DNA from 3 places in the Roseicyclus elongatus DSM 19469 genome. Region 1 is predicted to be linked to each of the others. Evidence: riboswitches for the same ligand, from Rfam matches in the RefSeq annotation. Region 1 holds a riboswitch; each other region holds the start of a gene.
What was found. Region 1 has a riboswitch for cobalamin ahead of ROSELON_RS02280 (hypothetical protein). Riboswitches for the same ligand answer to the same signal wherever they lie in the genome.

Region 1 (6,988 bases):
CCCTTTATGGGGCAGGCGATGCAGCGTCATGTGATGCCATATACCGCGCCCGGACAGGTGATCGGGCTTTTTGGGGGGTCGTTCGATCCACCCCATGCCGGGCATCTGCATGTCAGCCGCGAGGCGCTGAAGCGATTTGACCTCGACCGGCTGTGGTGGCTGGTCAGCCCCGGCAATCCGCTCAAGGAAAATGGCCCCGCGCCGCTGGATCGGCGGATGCAGGCGGCCCGTGCATTGGTCGATCATCCGCGCATCGACGTCACCGATATCGAGGCGCATCTGCGCACCCGCTACACAGCCGAAACGCTGGCGGCACTCTTTGCACGCGCGCCCGGTGTGCGGTTCGTCTGGCTGATGGGGGCCGACAACCTCGCGCAGTTTCACCGCTGGCAGCACTGGCGCTGGATCATGGAAAACGTGCCCATCGGGGTGTTGGCCCGTCCGGGTCAGCGCATCTCGGCACGCACGGCCAAGGCGGCGCAGATCTATCGCGCGGCGAAACGGCCCGCCTCGGCAGCGCCTGTCCTGGCCTATGCCCGGACCCCCGCCTGGTGCTTTCTGAATCTGCCCATGGTCGATCTGTCCTCGACCGAGATCCGCGAACGTGGCGAGTGGTAGCGTCACGCCCGCGACCCGGCGCGACCCGGTCAGGAAGCCGCCACGGAAAATCCCTGCCAGCACCGCAATGCCCGCACCCGGCGTCATGCCAAAGCCCGGTTTCGCACCCAAAGTGACGCAAAGGAAACCGATGCGGATCAGCCCGAGCCGCCCCACAAGGCCGGGCCGCGCCGCAGCCATATGGACAGGAGGCCGGACAGGATGAGCCCGATAAAGACCGCAGCGACCCCGTTTGCGCTCGGGTCGGTCCGTCGCCTTGCCCGGATCGGGGCGATATCCCCCGTGACTGCCCGCCGGCGCAGCCAGACGCGCCAGTCCCGCGGCAGGCACGCCGCGCCAAGGGCGAATCGGCTGAACGCCAGCCAGTGGGGCACCACCCCGTCGCCGCCGATCCGCAGCTTTCCCGCCAAGCCCCCGGCATGGACCAGCGCCAAGGCCAGCGTCATCAAAGCCCGCGCGCGCGCCCTGTCTGACGGCATGGCCACCGCCCTTATCGCGTTGACAGGGCGTCGGAAACACACGCTCTTGCCAAGGCGGCGGCTGCGCCATGGCGGCGATCGCCGCAATGGGCAGGGCTTGAGACGAATCCGCCTGTCTGCTTAACCTCTCGGCAAGTTATGGATATTTGACCAAATGGTTTCGAGACGCGCATTCTTGAACGGGGCGGTTGCCGCGATGGGCAGCACCGTTGCGGGTGGTGCCTTTGCCGGCGCGCCCGACAGGTCCCTGCGTCCGCTGATCCGGCCGGACGGGATTTTCGAACGCTCCATCCCCGAGGCCGCCGATCTGATCGCGCGCGCCGAGCTCGGGGGGCGGGTCGGGTTCGCCGTGGCCGATGCCGCGACCGGCCGGATGCTGGAAGTGGCCCATCCCCTGTTCGGCCTGCCGCCGGCCTCGGTGGCCAAGGCGGTCACCACGGCCTATGCGCTCGACCGGCTGGGGCCGGGATACCGGTTTCGCACGCGGCTGGTGACCGATGGCACTCTGACCGATGGCCGTCTCGATGGCGATCTGTGGCTTGTGGGGTCGGGCGACCCTGTCTTCGATACCGACGCGTTGGCAGGGATGGCCGGCGCGCTGGCCGATGCCGGCGTGCGCGAGGTCACGGGGCAGTTGCGGCTGGCCACCGATGCGCTGCCTTTCATCTATCAGATCGATCCGGGCCAGTTGCCGCATGCCGGCTACAACCCGTCGATTTCGGCACTGAACCTCAACTTCAACCGTGTCCATTTCGAATGGACGCGCGAAAACGGCGATTACGCGGTCACGATGCAGGCGCGGTCGTCCAGCTATTCGCCCGGCGTGCAATCCTCGCAAATGACCGTCGAGGACCGCGATTTCCCCGTCTACACCTTCGAGGCCACCGATGCGCGCGACGTCTGGACCGTGGCGCGCGGCGCCCTGGGCAATGGCGGGGCGCGCTGGCTGCCGACGCGGCGGCCCGCCGTCTATGTGGCCGAGGTTTTCCAGACGCTGGCGCGCAGCTACGGCATCGTTCTGGATGGCCCGGCCTTCTCGGAAAGCGCCCCGATGGGGGCCGCTGTGCTAGCCGAACATGTCTCGGATCCGCTCGAGGATATTCTGCGCGGCATGATGCGCTGGTCCACCAACCTGACGGCCGAGGTCGTGGGCCTGCTGGCCACGCAGGCGGGGGGCGTGCGCCCGGCCAGTCTGGCCGAAAGCGGGGCCGAAATGGCGGCCTGGATGGAGGACCGTCTGGGCGCGCGTCACGCGCGCTTCGTCGATCATTCCGGCCTGGGCGTCGACAGCCGCCTGCGCCCGCAGGACATGACCAGCGCCCTTGTCACCGCAGGGCCGAACGGCCTGTTGCGCGACCTGATGAAGGACATCCCGATGCGGGACGATGCGGGGAATGCGATACCGGATCACCCCCTGTCGGTGGTGGCCAAGACCGGCACGCTGAACTTCGTGTCGTCGCTGGCGGGCTATGTGCGTCTGCCCACGGGGCGCGATCTGGCCTTTGCGATCTTCTGCGCCGATCTCGACCGCCGCGCCGCCCTGACCCAGGCCCAGATGGAGCGCCCGCCCGGCGGCCGCAGCTACAATGGCCGCGCCAAACGGTTGCAACAGGCGCTGATCGAGCGCTGGGGCGCCGTCTACGCCTGAACAGACCGGTGGGCGTCGGGGGCGGGCATCAGGCGGTCGGGCGCGCTTCGAGCAGCGCCAGCGGCCGCTGTGGCAGGGCCGCCGCCGATACCGGGCCACCATGCCCTGCCGCCCCGAACATCGCATCGGCCAGGGCGTCCAGCGGGGCCATGGCGCTGTCGGCCTCGACGCCGCAGAACAGGCGCACGCGCGCATGCGTCGCGATGAACCGCGCACTACAGGTATCGCTGCAGCCCTCAAGGCGGCCAAAGCCCGCGACCTCGAAATCGGGTTGCGTGAACGCACGGGCCTCGGCCACGCTGCGGGCCAGTTGCGCGACCAGGCACGCCGCCTCGGGGCAGGCCTTGCCGATCCGCGGGCACATGGTGGCTTGATAGGAATGGGTCTCGTCGGACCAGATCATCGCATGTCTCCTGTTCCGGGGCACCCCGCCCGGGCTTGGGTGAATGGACGATGGCAGGTCTCCTGACTTGCGGAGTTTTGCGCCCCCGGCCTTCCCGGACCTTTCGGCCCAGTGGCATTTCGGGGGGGGCACGCCGCCTACAGTTGCGGGGGCAGTCGCGGACTTGGGGCAGGGCCCCGCACCGCATTCCCTTTTCACCCCGCACGCGATGCGGGGCACCATCACCCATAGGGGTAGGCGCGCGGGCCTGTCGCGGTCAAGGCCGGACGACGCCTAGACCTGATGCACGTAGTCGCCCGGGGCGTCGCAGATCGGGGCATGGCCGTCGGCCCCCATGGCGGGGGGTGGCCCCTCGCCGCTGGATTGTTCGGCCAGCCAATCGGCCCAGGCGATCCACCAGCTGCCCGGAATCGGGTCGTGATCGGCCAGCCAAGTATCGGGGTCCATGTAGAAGGCACCGGGTTCGCGATGGCCCAGGCGGTAATGCTTGCGCGGGTGGCCGGGCTCGCTGACGATGCCGCCATTGTGGCCGCCCTTGACCAGGCAGAACCGGAAATCGCCATCGGTGAACAGCTTGGCCTTGTAGACAGACCGCCAAGGCGCGATGTGATCGTTCTCGGTGCCGACGACGAACATGGGGGCCTTGATGTCCTTGAGCGCGATCACCCGGCCGTCAACCGCGTAACGCCCCGCCGTCAAACGGTTTTCCAGGAACAGACCGCGCAGGTATTCGGCATGCATCCGGGCCGGCATCCGCGTGGTGTCGTTGTTCCACACGCCCAGATCGCTGGGCATGTCGGGCCGGCCCAGGAAATAGCGCTGCACCGCGCGCGAATAGATCAGGTCCTCGGCCCGCATCGTGGCGAAGGTGCGCGTCATCTGCGGCCGGTCCAGATAGCCCTGATCCCACATCAGATCCTCGATGAAGGCGACCTGCGACTCGTCGGTGAACAGCAGCAATTCGCCCGCTTCGGCGAAATCGGTCTGCGCCGCCATCAGCGTGACCGAGGCCAGCCGGTCGTCGCCATCGCGCGCCATGGTCGCCGCCGCGATCGACAAGAGCGTCCCGCCCAGGCAGTAGCCATTGGCATGCACCTTTTGCCCCGGCACGATGGCGCTGATCGCGTCCAGCGCGGCCATCACGCCCATCCGGCGGTAATCGTCGAGGCCCAGATCGGCCATCTCGGCGCCGGGGTTGCGCCAGGACAGCATGAAGACGGTAAAGCCCTGTTCGACCAGGTAGCGCACCATCGAGTTATGGGGCGACAGGTCGAGGATATAGTATTTCATGATCCAGGCCGGCACGATCAGCACCGGCTCGGATTTCACCGTTTCGGTCTCGGGCGCGTACTGGATCAATTCGCAGATCTCGTTGCGCATCACGACCTTGCCCGGTGTTGCGGCCAGATCCTCGCCCACGCGGTATCCTTCGGGCTGGCTCTGATGCTCTTGCGTCAGGATATGCATCAGGTCTTCGAAATAGTGTTCCGCGCCGTCGGCGATGTTCCTGCCGTCCTGCCGGATCGTTTCTTCGATGATCTGCGGGTTCATCCACGGAAAGTTCGCCGGCGAAAACAGGTCGAGCGTCTGGCGCGCGATGAAACGGGCGCGATCGGCATTGTCGGGGCGCAGGCCGCGGATTCGTCCGGTGGCCATGTCCCACCAATCCTGCGTGGCCAGAAAGCTTTGTTGCCACAGCGCATAGGGCAGTTTCTGCCATGACGGATGCGTGAACCGGTGATCATAGGCCTTCGGCGCGAACGGGGCGGGGGGGTGCCCTTCCTCGGTCAGGGCGCGCAGCGTGTAGGCCCCCAGCTTTACCGCGTTTTCGGCGGCGTGTTCGGCCAAGGCCATCTGCCGCCCCGGCGCGCGGCTGAGATGCACCGCCCAATCGGTCCAGGATTCCAGCAAGGCAAAGGGCGACACGCCCCCGGTCATCCGCGCCAATGCGGCGCGCGTGGCCCGGTCCAGCGTATCGTAGCTGTGGCTGGCCGGGCGCGGGGGCGCCGCGGGCAGGCGGGGCTGCGGGCGTGGGGCGGGCAGGGCGGCCTTGGTCGGAAGGGGGGTCGGTGCAGGGTCTGACATGACATGGGTCCGGGGCTGGGGCGGATGCGCTCAGGGTGTGCCGCCATCGTCGGACACGCCTTGACCCACGTCAATCGCTGCGGTGCAGCATTCTGCCGCGTGTGACCTACAGCGTCATGTGCCGCGCCCGCGCGCCGCGTTCGATGGCGGCCGCCGCCAGCCGATCGATATCGAGCGCATAGCGCAATTCCATCAGGAACCGCAGTTCGATCTGATCCAGCCGGCCGTCGGCCGCGGCCACGTCACAGGCCAGCGCATAGGCCGTTTCATACAGCCGGTCGGGCAGGGCCTGTTCCACCAGTCCGAAAAGCGCGTCCAGCCCGTCCTCTTCCTCGAACAGGTCGAAAACCAGGGTCGCCATCGTTTTCAGATGATCCGCGTCATAATCGGCAAAGACCGGCAGGTTGTTCACAAGCCCGTGGATCTTGACCAGTTCCGAGGTCTGGATCGCCTCGTCCGAGACCGAAACGGCCACCATGATGGCCACCAGGGCATCCTCGGGGGATAGGGTTGTGCGGTCTGGCATTGCGACGCTCCTTGAATTCGCCTTGCGCTGTATTTATTGACCCGGCCTTGGCCCCGCAATAGGTGCGGGGACGCAGGGGAATGGATGCCCCGCGCGAGTTTCAGGGTGAAAGACGATGACCGATCTGCGTGACGCCGCGATGACCTCCAAGGCCTGGCCCTTCGAAGAGGCGCGCGCGGTGCTGAAACGCTATGAAAAACAGCCGCCCGAAAAGGGCTACGTGCTGTTCGAAACCGGCTACGGCCCCTCGGGTCTGCCGCATATCGGCACCTTCGGCGAGGTTCTGCGCACCACGATGATCCGCCGCGCGTTTCAGGTGATCTCGGACATCCCCACGCGGCTGATCTGTTTTTCCGACGATCTGGACGGCATGCGCAAGGTGCCCGGCAACGTCCCCAACCAGGACATGCTGCGCGAGCACCTGCAAAAGCCGCTGACCAGTGTGCCCGACCCGTTCGGCACCCATGACAGTTTCGGCGACCACAACAACGCCATGCTGCGCCGTTTCCTCGACACCTTCGGGTTCGAGTACGAGTTCTATTCCGCGACCGAGTTCTACCGCTCGGGCCAGTTCGACACGGTGCTGAAACGCGCCGCCGAACGCTATGACGACATCATGAAGGTGATGCTGAAATCGCTGCGCGAGGAACGCCGCCAGACCTACTCGATCTTTCTGCCGATCCACCCCGAAACCGGCCGCGTCCTCTACGTCCCGATGAAAGAGGTGAACGCGACCGACCACACCGTCACCTTCGATGACGAGGACGGGCGCGAATGGACCCTGCCGGTCACGGGCGGCAACGTGAAACTGCAATGGAAGCCCGATTTCGGCGCCCGTTGGGCCGCGCTCGGCGTCGATTTCGAGATGTATGGAAAGGATCATTCGACCAACACGCCGATCTACGATGCGATCTGCGAGATCCTCGGCCATCCCGCGCCCGAGCATTTCACCTACGAACTGTTCCTCGACGAGACAGGACAAAAGATCTCCAAATCTTCCGGCAACGGAATCTCGATCGACGAATGGTTGACCTATGCCTCGACCGAATCCTTGAGCTATTTCATGTTCCTGAAGCCGAAAACGGCCAAGCGGCTCTATTTCGACGTGATCCCCAAGGCGGTGGACGAATACCACCAGCAATTGCGCGCCTATGCCAAGCAGGACACCGCGCAGCGTCTGGCCAACCCCGTCTATCACATCCACGGCCACAACGTGCCCGAGTCGACCA
Region 2 (6,988 bases), 1.6 Mb from region 1:
CAGGTTGACCTCGGCCGGGCTGCCGGCCCCTTCGACCAACACAAGGTCATGGGCTGCCTTCAGGCGCTGGAAACTCTCCAGCACGCGGGCCAACAACTGCCCTTTCATGGCCTGGTAGTCGCGGGCCATGGAGGTCGTCACGCGCCGGCCCTGCACGATCACCTGCGCGCCGATATCGGTTTCGGGTTTCAGAAGCACCGGGTTCATGTCCGTCTGAAGCGGCAGCCCCGCGGCCATGGCCTGCAGCGCCTGCGCACGCCCGATCTCACCGCCATCGGCGGTCACGGCGGCATTGTTCGACATGTTCTGCGGTTTGAACGGTGCAACCGACAGGCCGCGCCGCCGTGCCGCGCGGCACAGCCCCGCGACCAGCAGGGACTTGCCGACATTGCTGCCGGTTCCCTGGATCATCAACGCGCGAGGCACCGGATCAGGCGGGATAGAACAAGGCCGACAGCGCGTAATCCTCGGGCAAGGGCACGGATGGCGGCGTGTCGACCCCCTGCGCGATGTCATCGGGTGTCAGCCGGGTATGCGGCCCATCGGGCGGCGTGCCGCCCGGCGGGGTCATCTCGGTATCGACCTCGGCGCGCAGGCAGGGGGCCTCGACCACGCGCACGGGGCTTGCCGCCAGAACGGCGGCGTCGATCCGGCCCATGCAGTCCGGCCAGGGCGTGCCGCAATGGGGCGCGATGGCCCGGGCCAGGTCATCGGGGCAGCGCAACGTGAAGCGCGCCGCGCGCCGGCCCAGCCCGACATCGAAGCGATGCCCCCCGGCATCGCGCGCCAGCAGGTTGTCGTCGTCCGGCCCCAGATCGGTCAGGGCGTGGGCGGCGGCCAGCCGCGCGCGGCCCGATGGCACGGCCAACGCGATCAGTGGCGCGCCGTCCGCGCGCTGGATTTCGAAGGCGGTGAGGTAAACCGCCGCCTCGAGGCGCAGGGCCGCCCGGCCTGTTCTGAGGGTCAGGACAGCGCCGTTTCGCTGCGCCTCGAAGGCTTCGTCCGGGGCGCGCAGAACCTCGGCCGCCGCGCCATGGACACCTGCCACGAAACTGCCCGAGGCGCTTGCAAAACGGGCCTCGACCTCGTCCAGCAGCTCATCGCCCTGCCAGTGAAGCCGTCGGACCGTCAGGCCCATCTCGGCCGCACGCCGCGGCAGAGCAGCCCAAACCGCAGCACGTTCGGCGTCGCTGGCGCGGCCCCATATGGCGATTTCGTCCAGCGTGCGGGCGCAGCCTATGCAGGCGCGTCCCGTGTCATCGATCACGCACACGCCGAGGCAGGGGCTGGCGGGGGGGCGGTCTGAGCGTTGCCGTCATGCGGGTGTGCCTCCTCTCGGGCGATCGGGGTTTCGGGCGGTCAGGCATCGCACCTTCGACCCGTCCAGGGCCGTGCCGATCCGCCATGCGCGCGTTCATGTAGGGCCCTAGGGCCGGTCTGCCACCATCGGACGCCACCATAGTGAAGCGTCTGCGGCGCGCAATCACCCTTGACGGCGTGACCCGCTGAAAACGGGGCGAGGCAATGGCCCGCTGAGATGCGGGGTCATGACCATGGCAAATCCCAGCCAGCCCAGGCACCACAACACGGCCGACAGGTCGATCAAGCCGGCCATGCGGGCCGGAACGGCGCACAGGATCAGCAGATAGACCGGCGCAATGCCGCCGCGCGCCTTCAGGCCCATTGGGGTTCGGTGGGCAAAGACCCGTGCGGCCAGCCCCATAAAATGACCGCCCATGGCACCGAGCACGAGGGCGTGTTGTGCCTCGGCGGGGGCAAGGGCCATGCCGCGCAGCGACAGCCCCCACAGGATCAGGCCCACCGGCACCCACAGGCAGGCAAGGGTCAGGATGGCCAGCAGCACGTCATCGCGGGCGGCGGACAGTGGCCATGTCGCGATATAGGCCAGCATCAGGACGCCGCCGGCCAAAAGCGCGACCGAGGCCGCAGAGATCGCGCCGCCAGCCAAAAGCGCCGCCGCCGCCAGGACGGCGGCCAGCGTCAGGCGACGCGGCAGGGCCGGCACCACGCGCACGGGCTGCCCCTCCGAACGGGCGGCATAGTCGAGGAAGGCCGGCACCATGCGTCCGCCGATATGGATCAGCATCGCGGCGAAGCCGAGCACGGCGATGGCCGGAAAGGCCGGGTGAAAACCGCCGGCCTCCATTACCAGGATCCACGCGCCGGAAATGACGCCCGCCAGACCGGACGCGGCCATGAAGACGGGTTGCCACCCCTTGCCCGCGCGCCGCGCCTCGAGCGCCAGAAGTGCTGCGACAAGCCAGAAGAACCCGGCCGAGGCAAGCGCGGCGATCCACCCCGGCACGTCCGGCGCCAGAAGGCCCGCGCGCGCGCCCGACCACAAAACGACCAGCGCCGCGATCGGGGCCCCCTGTATCGGGGCGCGGCCTGTCCAGCTGCTGACGGCACTGCACAGATACCCGGCGATGGCCGCCCCGCCGAAGCCAAAGGTCATCTCGTGGATATGCCACGACAGCGGGTCCGGCAGACCGGCCATCACCTCGGGCGCCCATTGCCACAAGGCGACCGCCCCGGCGGCCCAGAGCGCGGCAAGCAGGAACATGGGCCGGGCGGCCGCTGCAAGGACACCGCGTTGCGGCCATGTACGGTCGTGGTCCGCGTGGTCATGGCTCATGTCGGAGCCTCCGGATTGACAAGGTCACGTATTGTTTCGATACGTGATGGGCTGGTGCCTGCAGGTTTACGGGTGGAATGGGAATGCGACAGGGCTTCACAGCGGCCCGAGGCGCCCGCCCCCGCGACCGTGACCGGAGAGGGCGTTCACAAGCCACTGGTTCCGGGCCGGGGGACGGCAAGGCCAGGCGACTGGCCAAGGCCACCCCTCAGATGCGCAAGCCGGTGGACCTGCCAGCGCGAAGACTCAAACCGGGCGTGGTGCCCCGGTGTCGGACCGGGGGCCCAATCCGCCATTCCGCGCCTTGGGCCTGCGTCGACCTGACAGGATGGAGACCGCATGCCGCGCGCAGCATCACAGGTGGAGCTTCCGATCTGCACGCGCGGCCGACAAGGCGCCGTGGGCCCCATTGGTGACGGGACTGCCCCTCGCAGCCGCCAACATCACGACCGCAGGCATGATGTTTTCGCCACTGTGGTCTTCGACCGTCCCGAGTTGTCGAACCCGGGCACACCGATCGCGCGGGCGCGCCACCAGTGTGACAGGCCCCGGGCACCCGTGCCATGGCACCGCATCACGATCGCCGGGCCGAACCCTGTGGACCCTGCTGCGATGCGGGGTATCCTAGTGCCCGACGCACACGCCGCTGAGTAAGTCGAGGCACAGGCTCGCATGCATGTCATTTTCCGAGACGGCCACGGGCTCGAGGAAACCGGAACGCCGACCGATCTGGGGCAGACGCCCGCGGATCTGGGGTCTTGTCGTTTTCCGACAGTGACCTCGGAGCCTTCGCGGCGGGGTGGCACCGCGCGGGCGGTCCCGAGGGGCGGATGCCCGCGCTGCGCCTGGCCAATATCGCGGCGCTCAAGCATCCGCGCTCGGTCGATGCCTATGTCGAGCAGACGCTTCAGGGGGCGAAGGGCATCCTGATCCGCCTGATCGGGGGGGCGCCCTATTGGCCCTATGGTCTGCAAAGGGTCGAGGCGCTGGCCAGGCAGAAGGGGATCGCCCTGGCCGTTCTGCCCGCCGACGGGCGGCCCGATCCGCGGCTCGACGCGGTCTCGACTGTGCCGGTCTCGACGTTGCGGCGGCTGGCGTCGCTTTGCGACAGCGGCGGTGCGGTGGCGGCACAGGCGGCGCTGGCGCAGATGGCGCTTGCGGCGGGGCTTTATGCGGGGCCGGTACCGGGGGCCAAGACGCTGCCGCAAGTCGGCGCCTGGACGCCCGAGGACGGGGTGAGCTGCCCGGCGCCCGCCCGGTTCGACGATACCGCTCCCCTCGTTCTGGTGATCTTCTATCGCTCCTACCTGGTGGCGGCGGACCTTGCGCCGATCGAGGCGCTGTTCGCAGCGCTGCGCGCGCGCGGCTTTCGCGCGCTCGGCCTGTTTGCCCCGTCGCTCAAGGCGCCCGAGGCGCGGGTGTGGCTGGACAGGCAGATCGGGGCCCTGTGTCCCGCTGCCATCGTCAATGCCACCTCTTTTTCCGGCCGGGACGAGGGCGGGACTTCGCCGCTGGATGCCGCCGGCGTCCCGGTCTTTCAGGTTGCCCTGGCAACCTCGACCCGCGCGGCCTGGGCCGCAGCAGAAAGCGGCCTGTCGCCGGCCGATCTGGCGATGCATGTGGTGCTGCCCGAGATGGACGGGCGGCTCTTTGCCGGCGTCGCGTCCTTCAAGGAACCGGGTGCGCGCGATGCCCATCTGCAGTTTTCGCGTCATGTCCACATGCCCGAGGCGGGCCGCGTGGACGCGATTGCCGACCGGGTCGCGGCCTGGCATCGGCTGTCGATCATACCGCCCGCGGATCGGCGTGTGGCGCTGGTTCTGTCCACCTGTCCGGGGCGCGACTGGAACATGGCGCATGCGGCGGGGCTCGACGCGCTGGCATCGGCCGAGGCGATCCTGGACGACCTGTCCGAGACCGGATACCGCATCACCGAGGGGGCCGCGCTGAACACGGCGCTGAGCACCGGGCGCATCGCCTATCCGATGGCGACCTATCGCGCCGCATTATCCCTACTTCCCAAAGCATTGCGCGACGACCTTCAATCGGCCTGGGGCGCGCCCGAGGCAGACCCGGATGCCACGCCCGAGGGGTTTGCCTTTGCCGCTGTCCGGCGCGGCAATGCGCTGGTCCTGCTGCAACCGGACCCGATCGCGCCGGCACCGTGCGAAAACGACGATCGGGCCGGCGCGCAGGTGCCGCGCCATGCCTATGTGGCCTTTTTCCTTTGGCTGCGCACGCAGACCGATGCGGTCGTGCATATCGGAACGCATGGCGCGCTGGAATGGCTGGCGGGCAAGGCCGTCGCCCTGTCCGAGACTTGCTGGCCCGAGGCGCTGATCGGTGATCTGCCGGTGATCTACCCCTTCATCGTCAACGATCCCGGCGCGGCGGCGCAAGCCAAGCGGCGGATCGGGGCCGTGACCATCGGGCATGTCCCGCCCCCTCTCAAGGCGTCGGGCACGCCGCCGCGTTTGGCGCGTCTCGAGGCGTTGCTAAACGAGGTCCCGAGGGCCGACGAATTGCACCCGCGCACCTGTGAGCGGTTCATGTTCGACATTCGCAACGAGGCGCAAGCTCATGGTATTGAAAAAGATATTGGGATCACAGAAGCCTCTTGCCCAACCGAAGCCATCGCTCGCATCAATCGCTTCGTTCGCGACGTGACGGACAGCGAATTCGGGGACGGGCTGCATGTCTGGGGCCGCGCGCGGGCGGTTGCAGGCCCGTTCGACACCGCCGCCTCGGCCAAGGCCGAGCGTCAGGCGCTGCTGGACGCGCTATCGGGGCGGCGGATCGATTCCGGGCCGTCTGGCTCGCCCTATCGTGGCCGGGCGGATGTGCTGCCGACCGGGCGCAATCTCTACACCACTGATCCGCGCAGCGTGCCGTCGCGCGCCGCCTTTCGGCATGGTGTGGCGCTGGCCGAAGAGCTGATCCGCCGCCATCGGCAGGAAAACGGCGAATGGCCGCGGGCGCTGGTCGTCGATCTCGCAGGGGCGGCCACGATGCGCACGGCGGGCGAGGAGTTTGCCATGGCGCTGGCGCTTTTGGGGGTGCGGCCGGTCTGGGACGACGGGTCCGAGCGGGTCTCGGGGCTCGACATCATTCCCATTGCCGCGCTTGACCGCCCGCGTATCGATGTGACGCTGCGGGTCTCGGGCCTGTTCCGCGATGCCTTCCCAACGCTTTCGGCGCTGTTTCAGCAGGCGGTCCGCGCGCTGAGCCAGTGTGCTGAGGCACCCGACTGGACCCCCTATTCCGGCCGGGACGCGCCGCGTGTCTATGGCCCCGCACCGGGCAGGTTCGACCCGCTGATGGGGCCGTTGTTGGGCGATTTGTCCGAGCAGGGCCGGCACGCGGCGGGCGAGGCCTGGCTGGCGGCCTCGAGTTGGGCGCTTGATGGCGAGACGCAATGTCAAGACCTCGACGGCCTGAAGGCGCGCGTGGCGCAGGCTGATGCCTTCGTCCAACTTCAGGATCTGCCCGAAACCGACCTGTTGCTTGCCCCTGACTACGCCAGCCAAGGGGGCGGCTTTGCTGCTGCGCAGGGCCTGACCGGCGGTTCGGCGCGGCTCTACCATCTTGATACGACCGACCCGTCCCGCCCCCGCGCCCGGACACTGACCGAGGACATCGCCCGCCTGGTGCAGGCGCGGGCCGCGAACCCGGCCTGGATCGCGGGGATGCGCCGGCACGGGGCTCAGGGGGCCGCCGAGATCGCCGCGACGCTGGAAAACATGGCCGCTTTTGCGCATCTGGCGGGCGTTGTCGGGCCGCACCTGTTCGAATTATTCTGGGATGCCACTTTGGGCGACCCGGAGGTCACCGATTTTCTCGAGGGGGCGAATGCCGCCGCGCTGGCCGCGATGCGCGCGCGCTTTTCCCAGTTGCAAGCCGCCGGTTACGGGCCATCGCCCCGCAGAGCGATCCTGGCCGACGCGCAATCGCCCAGGCTGGAGACCGGAACATGAGCGCGCCCGCCATCCGCGGCTGGTGCCCCGGCGCACACCGGCCGATGGCCTCGGGCGATGGTCTGGTGGTGCGGGTGCGCCCGCCCAGGGGCGAGATCACGCCAAAGCAGGCGCGCGGCCTTGCCGATGCCGCTGACAGCTTTGGCAATGGGCTGATCGACCTGACGAACCGGGCCAACCTGCAACTGCGCGGGGTTCGGGCCGAGCAGCATGCCGCGCTGCTGGGGGCCCTCGGGCGGCTGGGTCTGCTCGATGCCGACCCCGTGGCCGAGGGGCGGATGAATATCGTCGCCGATCCCTTCAGGGCGGGCGGTGCGGACGACCCGCAAACCCGGATCGTGGCGGCGCTTGCCGATGG
Region 3 (6,988 bases), 1.6 Mb from region 1:
GCGGTTGGCCTGCCCGTCCAGCCGGTTGACGCCGCCACCCTGTCAGGGCAGGAGACGGCGACGCAGTCCGCACAGTCGCAGGCGGCACGCGGCACGGGCAGCCTGGCCGAAGCGGCGGCTTTGGCCGCGGCCGGGCCCGGTGCGCGGCTGATCGCGCCGCGCGTGATCTCGGGCGATGGCATGGCGACCTGCGCGCTGGCAGAAAGGGACGAGACATGACCGTGCATTTCATCGGTGCCGGACCCGGTGCCGCCGATCTGTTGACGCTGCGGGGGCGCGACCTGATCGCGCGCTGCCCCGTTTGCCTTTATGCCGGGTCTCTGGTGCCCGAGGCGGTGCTGGCCCATTGCCTCGATGGCGCGCGTATCGTGAACACGGCCTCGATGGACCTCGATGCGATCATGGCCGACATCGCGGCGGCCCACGCCGCCGGGCAGGATGTCGCGCGGCTGCATTCCGGCGACCTGTCGGTCTGGTCCGCGATGGGCGAGCAGCTCCGCCGGCTCGACGCCATGGGCATTCCCTATTCGGTCACCCCCGGTGTGCCCTCTTTCGCCGCGGCTGCGGCCGCGTTGGGGGCGGAATTGACCCTGCCTGGGGTGGCGCAGTCGGTGATCCTGACCCGCACGCAGGGCCGCGCCTCCTCCATGCCCGCGGGCGAGACCCTGGCCGCCTTCGGCGCGACCGGCGCGACGCTGGCCATTCACCTGTCGATCCAGAATCTCGACCGGGTGGTGGCCGAGTTGACGCCGCATTACGGTGCGGATTGTCCGGTCGCGGTCGTGTGGCGGGCAAGCTGGCCGGACGAGCGGATCGTGCGCGCGACCCTCGCCAGCATCGCCGACGAGATGCCCGAGGGGATCTCGCGCACCGCGTTGATTCTTGTCGGGCCGGCCATCGCGGCCACGGGCTTCGCCGAAAGCCGGCTTTACGCCCCCGACTATGACCGGCGCTACCGCCCGCAATCGGCCGACAGCCCCTGGGCCGGCTGGAGCGATGGCGATGACTGAGGCGCCGGTGCCGCCGTTTCCCCCGGGTCTGATGGTGTCGGCCCCGGCCTCGGGCACGGGAAAGACCACCGTGATGCTGGGCTTGCTGCGCGCCCTGGCCGAGGATGGGTTCGGCGTGCAACCGTTCAAATCCGGGCCCGACTATATCGACCCGGCCTTTCACAGGGCGGCTTGCGGGCGGGCCTCGTTCAACCTCGACAGTTGGGCGATGGACGAGGGCCTTTTGTCCGCGATCGCGGCAAGGGCGCATGGGGCGGATCTGTGTGTGGCCGAGGGTGCCATGGGCCTGTTCGATGGCGTCGCGACGCGCGGGCGGACAGGGTTCGGCGCCAGCGCCGAGATCGCGCGCAAGATGGGCTGGCCCGTGATCCTTGTCCTCGACGTGGGCGGGCAGGCGCAATCGGCAGCGGCCACGGCGCTGGGCTTTGCCCGCTACGACCCGGACGTTCAGATTGCCGGTGTGATCCTGAACCGGGTGGCCAGCCCGCGGCACGAGCGCTTGACCCGCCTCGGGATGGCGCGCGCGGGCCTGCCGGTTCTGGGCGCCCTGCCCAGGCGGGGCGATCTGGCGCTGCCCGAACGGCATCTGGGCCTTGTCCAGGCGGTGGAGCATGCCGACCTCGAGACTGCGATCGCGGGCTACGCCGCCTTTCTGCGCGCGCATGTTGATCTGGCCGCGATCCGTGCCGTCGCCTGCGGGACGGGGCCCAAGGGGGCAGGGGCGCTGCCAACGCCCCCGGCACAGCGGATCGCCCTGGCCCAGGATGCCGCGTTTTCCTTTGCCTATCCGCATCTGGTGCAGGGCTGGCGCGCGGCGGGGGCCGAGATCCTGCCGTTTTCGCCCCTGGCCGACGAGGCGCCCGACCCCTCGGCCGATCTGGTCTGGCTGCCCGGCGGCTACCCCGAATTGCATGCCGGTCGGCTGGCTGCGGCCACGCGATTTCTGGACGGGGTGCGGCAGCACGCCCGGACCAGGCCGGTCCATGGTGAATGCGGGGGCTACATGGCGATGGGGCAGGCCCTGGTGGACAAGGACGGGCACCGTCACGCGATGGCGGGGTTGCTGGGCCTCGTGACCTCCTACGAATGTCGCAAGTTCCACCTCGGCTATCGTCGCGCCGTGCTTGACGGGCCGATGCCCGGCCACCGGAGCGGCGCGGCGCTCAAGGGGCACGAGTTCCACTATTCGACGATCCTCGAGCAGCCGGACGCGCCGCTGGCCAGCGTCACCGATGCCGATGGCAATCCCGTCCCCGAAACGGGATCGCGGCGGGGCCATGCCACCGGCACCTTTTTTCACCTGATCGCGGGAGAGGCCGGATGACGGGCTTTGTCAGTTTCGTGGGATCGGGGCCGGGCGACCCCGAGCTTTTGACCCTCAAGGCGCTGGACCGGATAAAGCGCGCCGATGCGATCCTGTACGATGATCTGTCGGCCGGTCCGATCCTTTCGCATGCCCGGCCCAGTACCGACCTTGTGGGGGTCGGGAAACGCGCGGGCCGCCCCTCGCCCAAGCAGCACCATGTCAGCCGCCTGCTGGTGGATTACGCGCGCGCCGGGGGGCGGGTCGTGCGCCTGAAATCCGGCGACAGCGGGCTGTTCGGACGGTTGGAAGAGGAACTGGTGGCCTTGCGCGAGGCGGGGATCGCCTTCGAGATCATACCCGGCGTCGCCTCGCCCTTTGCGGCGGCGGCGGCGGCGGGCATCCCGCTGACGAGGCGGCTGAGCGCGCGGCGGGTGCAATTCGTGACCGGGCATGACGCCTCGGGCCAACTGCCCGCCGATCTGGACCTCGACGCGCTGGCCGATGCCACGGCCTGCACCGTCGTCTTCATGGGCAAGCGCACCTTTCCCCTGCTTGCGCAGGCAGTGATGGCGCGCGGCCTGGCCGCCGACACCCCGGCCATGCTGGCCGAGGCGGTCGGATCGCCCGCGGCCCGCTATGCGCGCAGCACCCTTGCGGCCCTGGCCGATCAACTGGCCAAGGGCACCGGCGACAAGCCCGCCCTCATCTTCTATGGCCCCTTGGCCGAGAGCTTTCACGATGACTGAGCTATGGCTGGTCGGCATCGGCACCGGGAACCCCGATCACCTGACCCTCGAAGGGCGGGCCGCGCTGCGTGACGCGGCGTTGGTGATGGTGCCGCGCAAGGGGGCGGAAAAGTCCGACCTTGCCGAATTGCGCCATCAGATCCTTGCGGCCTGCGGCAGCACCGCCCCGGTGGCCGAGTTCGACATGCCCCTGCGCGATGACAGCCTGCCCTATGCCGAGCGGGTGGCGCGCTGGCATGACGAGATCGCCGCGATCTGGGCCGCGACCATGGCGGCAGCGCAGCCGCGGGGGCCTGTTGCGCTGCTGGTCTGGGGGGATCCGGGGCTGTACGACTCGACCCTGCGGATCGCGGATCGCCTGGTGCCGAGGCCGCGCTTGCGCGTCGTCCCGGGGATCACCGCCTTGCAGGCTCTGACAGCAGCGCATGCCGTCCCGTTCAACACTGTGAACGGGGCGGTGACCGTCACCACCGGCCGCCGCCTGCGCGATCATGGCTGGCCCGAGGGGGCCGAAACCGTCGCCGTGATGCTGGACGGGGACTGCAGTTTCCAGCGCCTGCCGCCCGAGGGGCTGCATATCTGGTGGGGTGGGTTTCTGGGCATGCCCGAGCAGGTGCTCGAGGCCGGGCCGCTGGCCGAGGCCGGGCCGCGCATCGTCGCCACCCGCGCCGCGGCGCGCGCGCGCCATGGCTGGATCATGGACACCTATCTGATCCGCAAGGGCGCGGGGTGACGCCGCCGGCTGCGCGCCAAGGCCCGCCGAACGATCGCGCGAGGCCCGAGAAAGCGGGCCGCGCCGCTGTCAGGCCAATGACCGCCCATCGCGCGCCATCCACGCCATGACCGAGAGCGCCAGCCATTCGACATCACTTGCCGGAAGCGGTCCCGTCGCATCGCGCCGAAACCCCAGCCGCGCGGGCCAGTCGCACAGCGCGCCACCGGCGCGGCCACCGACATGGACCGGACGATCCGGGATACGGGCCTTGATCCGGTGGGCCAACTCGGCCGTCCGGTCCGCGTCGCTCGCCAGACCGACTCGTGGGCCCGCAATGACGATCGACGCCGGATCTGTGCGCGACAGGGTGGCCAGTGTCGCCTCGATATCGCCTTCCAGCACGAGTTGAACGGACATGCCCGCAGCGCGCAGCAGATCGGCCTTGACCACCGCGCCGAGGATTTCGAAGTTGCCCGGCGGCACGACGATGGCAACCGACCCCTGATCGCGCAACGGCAAAGGACTGCGCCCGAGGCGCTGCCAAAGGCAGTTCAGATGCCCCAACCCGACCGCGATCTCGGCCGTGGACCAGACCTCGTCCTGCCAGCCCTTCGCGAAGGCGGCGCAGACCTCGTCGACAAGTTGCGCCCGCGTGCGCAGATCCTTTCTGGCCGGCGGCGGCAGGTTGGGCAGGCTGTCGGACCCGCAACGCACCAACTGCTCGGCCAGGCTGACCGGTGTGCCCCCGCCGTTCAAGTCCCGTCGCATCCGCCGCCGATGGCCATGGGCCGCATGCTCGAAGGCGATCATCGCCTGGTCGACATCCAACGCCCCACCACGGGGCCCGAGGACCGCCCCTGGCAGGCTGTCATCCTGCACCGGAGGTTCGGCAAGACGCATCGGCCAGCCGGGAAAACGCCGCGTCGGCATCCAACCGGCACTCAGGACCGAGATGTCCCGGTGCCGCGGATCGGCCGTGATGCGCGCCATAAGGGCGCAGACATCGTCGGCCGGCCCCTCGAGCCATTGCAGGAACGTGTCTTTGCTGGAAATGAGCACGCCCGAGACCCCGTTGCGACGGTTCTTCGTTTCCGACTGGGCGGCCAGGGTGACGACCTCGCGGCGTTGCAACCCGGCGGCCGCGCGGCTGGAATAGGCAAGGCGAAAAATCCGCTGCCCATCGGGAAAGGGGATTGTCACGTGTCGCATTTTTGCCGCCTCTCATCATCGGCGGGGCGGCAGGCCAACGGACGAAACCGCCTGGTCCGGCGGTGGCGTCCCCAGTCCCCCCGGTGCACCCCGCCCGGTCCAACATGTCAGATGGCAGGTCTCCTGGCTTGCGGGTTGTTGCTCGACCGGTCCTTCCCGGGCCTTGGGCCCAGTGGCGTTCTCCGGTCTCGCTCGCCGCTCACAGTTGCGGGGGCAGCCACGGATTTGCCCGGTCGGTCGGACCATCGGGCGCACCGTGTTCCCTTTTCAGCCAGACGCCCCTGAAAGGACGCCTGCGCACCATCGCGGGCAGTGTGGATCGGGCGGCGAGTGCAAACGGAAACTTACGCACCGGCTGGCATTTTGTCTCGACATGGTGAGGGGTTGCGCTGGATTCAGAAAATTGATCTGCCCACGCCCCGCCCGCCTGCGCGCAAGCGCGGCGAGAGGCGTCGGGCGCTGCGATCACCCCACGCGCAGCCCGCCCGGTCACGCCGCGGCGCGGTCTGGCGAGGATCCGGGCGTGTAATTCAGAATGGGCGCAAGCCAGCGCTCGGCCTCGTCCACGTCCATGCCCTTGCGCTGCGCGTAATCTTCCACCTGGTCGCGTTCGACCTTGCCGACGCCGAAATAGTAGCTGTCGGGGTGGCCGATATAGAGGCCGGAGACCGACGAGCCGGGCCACATCGCCATGCTTTCGGTCAGGCGCACGCCCGTCGTTGCCTCGGCATCAAGGAGCCGGAACAGCGTCTGCTTTTCGGTGTGGTCGGGTTGCGCCGGATAGCCCGGGGCAGGGCGGATCCCGGCATAGGGCTCGCCGATCAGATCCTGCGGCGCGAACGCCTCGTCCGTCGCATAGCCCCAGAACTCCCGCCGCACGCGTTGGTGCAACATCTCGGCCATCGCCTCGGCGATCCGGTCGGCCAGCGCCTTGACGAGGATCGCGCCGAAATTGTCGTTGGCCTTGTCCAGCCGCTCGGCGATCTCGATCTCTTCGGGGCCCGCGGTCACGACGAAGCCGCCGACATGATCGGCCCCCTTGCCCTCGGGCGCCATGAAATCCGACAGGGCGAGGTTGCGGCGGTCGCCGCGTTTGGCGGTTTGCTGGCGCAGCGTATGAAATGTGGCCAGCGTCTCGGCCCGATCCGCCCCGGTGAACAGCCGGATATCGTCGCCGACCGCGTTCGCGGGCCAAAAGCCCAGAACGGCGCGCGGCGTGAACCAGCGTTCGTCGATGATGCGTTTCAGCATGTCCTGCGCGTCGGCAAAGAGGGCGCGCGCCGCCTCGCCCTGTTTTTCGTCCTCGAGGATCTTTGGATAGACGCCCCGCATTTCCCATGTGTGGAAAAAGGGCGTCCAGTCGATGTAGCGGGCGATCTCGGCCAGATCCCAATCCTCGATACCCCGCGTGCCGGTAAAGGTCGGGGCGGGCGGGGTGTAGGCGTCCCAGTCCAGCCTGAGGGCATTGGCCCGCGCGGCGGCCAGCGGGACACGTTGCTTGGCGCGTTCACCGCGTTCGTGCTTTTCGGCGACGTCGGCATAGTCGGACCGGATGCCGGCGACATAGGCGTCTTTCTGCGTCGGGCTGAGCAGCGCGCCCACCACGCCCACGGCGCGGCTGGCATCCGTGACATAGACGGCCTGACCGCGCGCATAACGCGGCGCGATCTTGACGGCGGTATGCACCTTGGACGTGGTCGCGCCCCCGATCAACAGCGGAATGTCGAAGCCTTCGCGCTCCATCTCGGAGGCAAGATGCACCATTTCATCCAGCGATGGCGTGATCAGGCCCGACAGGCCGATGATATCCACGTTCTCCTCTCGGGCGACCTGCAGGATCTTCTGCGGCGGCACCATCACGCCAAGGTCCACGATCTCGTAGTTGTTGCAGGCCAGAACGACACCGACGATGTTCTTGCCGATGTCGTGGACATCGCCCTTGACGGTGGCCATCAGCACCTTGCCCGCCGATTGCCGCCCGTCGCCGCCCGACAGGCGCTTT

Region 2: it holds a riboswitch for cobalamin, as region 1 does, so the genes downstream of both, cobN (cobaltochelatase subunit CobN) here and ROSELON_RS02280 (hypothetical protein) in region 1, are expected to answer to the same signal.
Region 3: it holds a riboswitch for cobalamin, as region 1 does, so the genes downstream of both, ROSELON_RS17510 (BLUF domain-containing protein) here and ROSELON_RS02280 (hypothetical protein) in region 1, are expected to answer to the same signal.

Annotation. Positions count from the first base shown of each region.
Region 1 is NZ_CP004372.1:453,565-460,552, reverse strand. Features, by position in the region: gene ROSELON_RS02295 (nicotinate-nucleotide adenylyltransferase) at 19-618, shown strand; gene ROSELON_RS02290 (hypothetical protein) at 756-1,097, opposite strand; gene dacB (D-alanyl-D-alanine carboxypeptidase/D-alanyl-D-alanine endopeptidase) at 1,294-2,745, shown strand; gene ROSELON_RS02280 (hypothetical protein) at 2,774-3,148, opposite strand; cobalamin riboswitch at 3,184-3,386, opposite strand; gene ROSELON_RS02275 (PHA/PHB synthase family protein) at 3,422-5,233, opposite strand; gene ROSELON_RS02270 (tellurite resistance TerB family protein) at 5,340-5,759, opposite strand; gene ROSELON_RS02265 (lysine--tRNA ligase) at 5,875-6,988, shown strand, end outside.
Region 2 is NZ_CP004372.1:2,075,297-2,082,284, forward strand. Features, by position in the region: partial or broken gene ROSELON_RS10110 (cobyric acid synthase) at 1-426, opposite strand, end outside; gene ROSELON_RS10115 (DUF6925 family protein) at 431-1,138, opposite strand; partial or broken gene ROSELON_RS19195 (DUF1289 domain-containing protein) at 1,160-1,276, opposite strand; gene ROSELON_RS10120 (NnrS family protein) at 1,484-2,656, opposite strand; cobalamin riboswitch at 2,692-2,908, shown strand; partial or broken gene cobN (cobaltochelatase subunit CobN) at 3,329-6,630, shown strand; gene ROSELON_RS10130 (hypothetical protein) at 6,627-6,988, shown strand, end outside.
Region 3 is NZ_CP004372.1:2,087,285-2,094,272, forward strand. Features, by position in the region: gene ROSELON_RS10160 (cobalamin biosynthesis protein) at 1-219, shown strand, start outside; gene cobM (precorrin-4 C(11)-methyltransferase) at 216-1,010, shown strand; gene ROSELON_RS10170 (cobyrinate a,c-diamide synthase) at 1,003-2,334, shown strand; gene cobA (uroporphyrinogen-III C-methyltransferase) at 2,331-3,062, shown strand; gene cobF (precorrin-6A synthase (deacetylating)) at 3,055-3,795, shown strand; gene ROSELON_RS17510 (BLUF domain-containing protein) at 3,865-4,986, opposite strand; cobalamin riboswitch at 5,083-5,306, opposite strand; partial or broken gene metH (methionine synthase) at 5,476-6,988, opposite strand, start outside.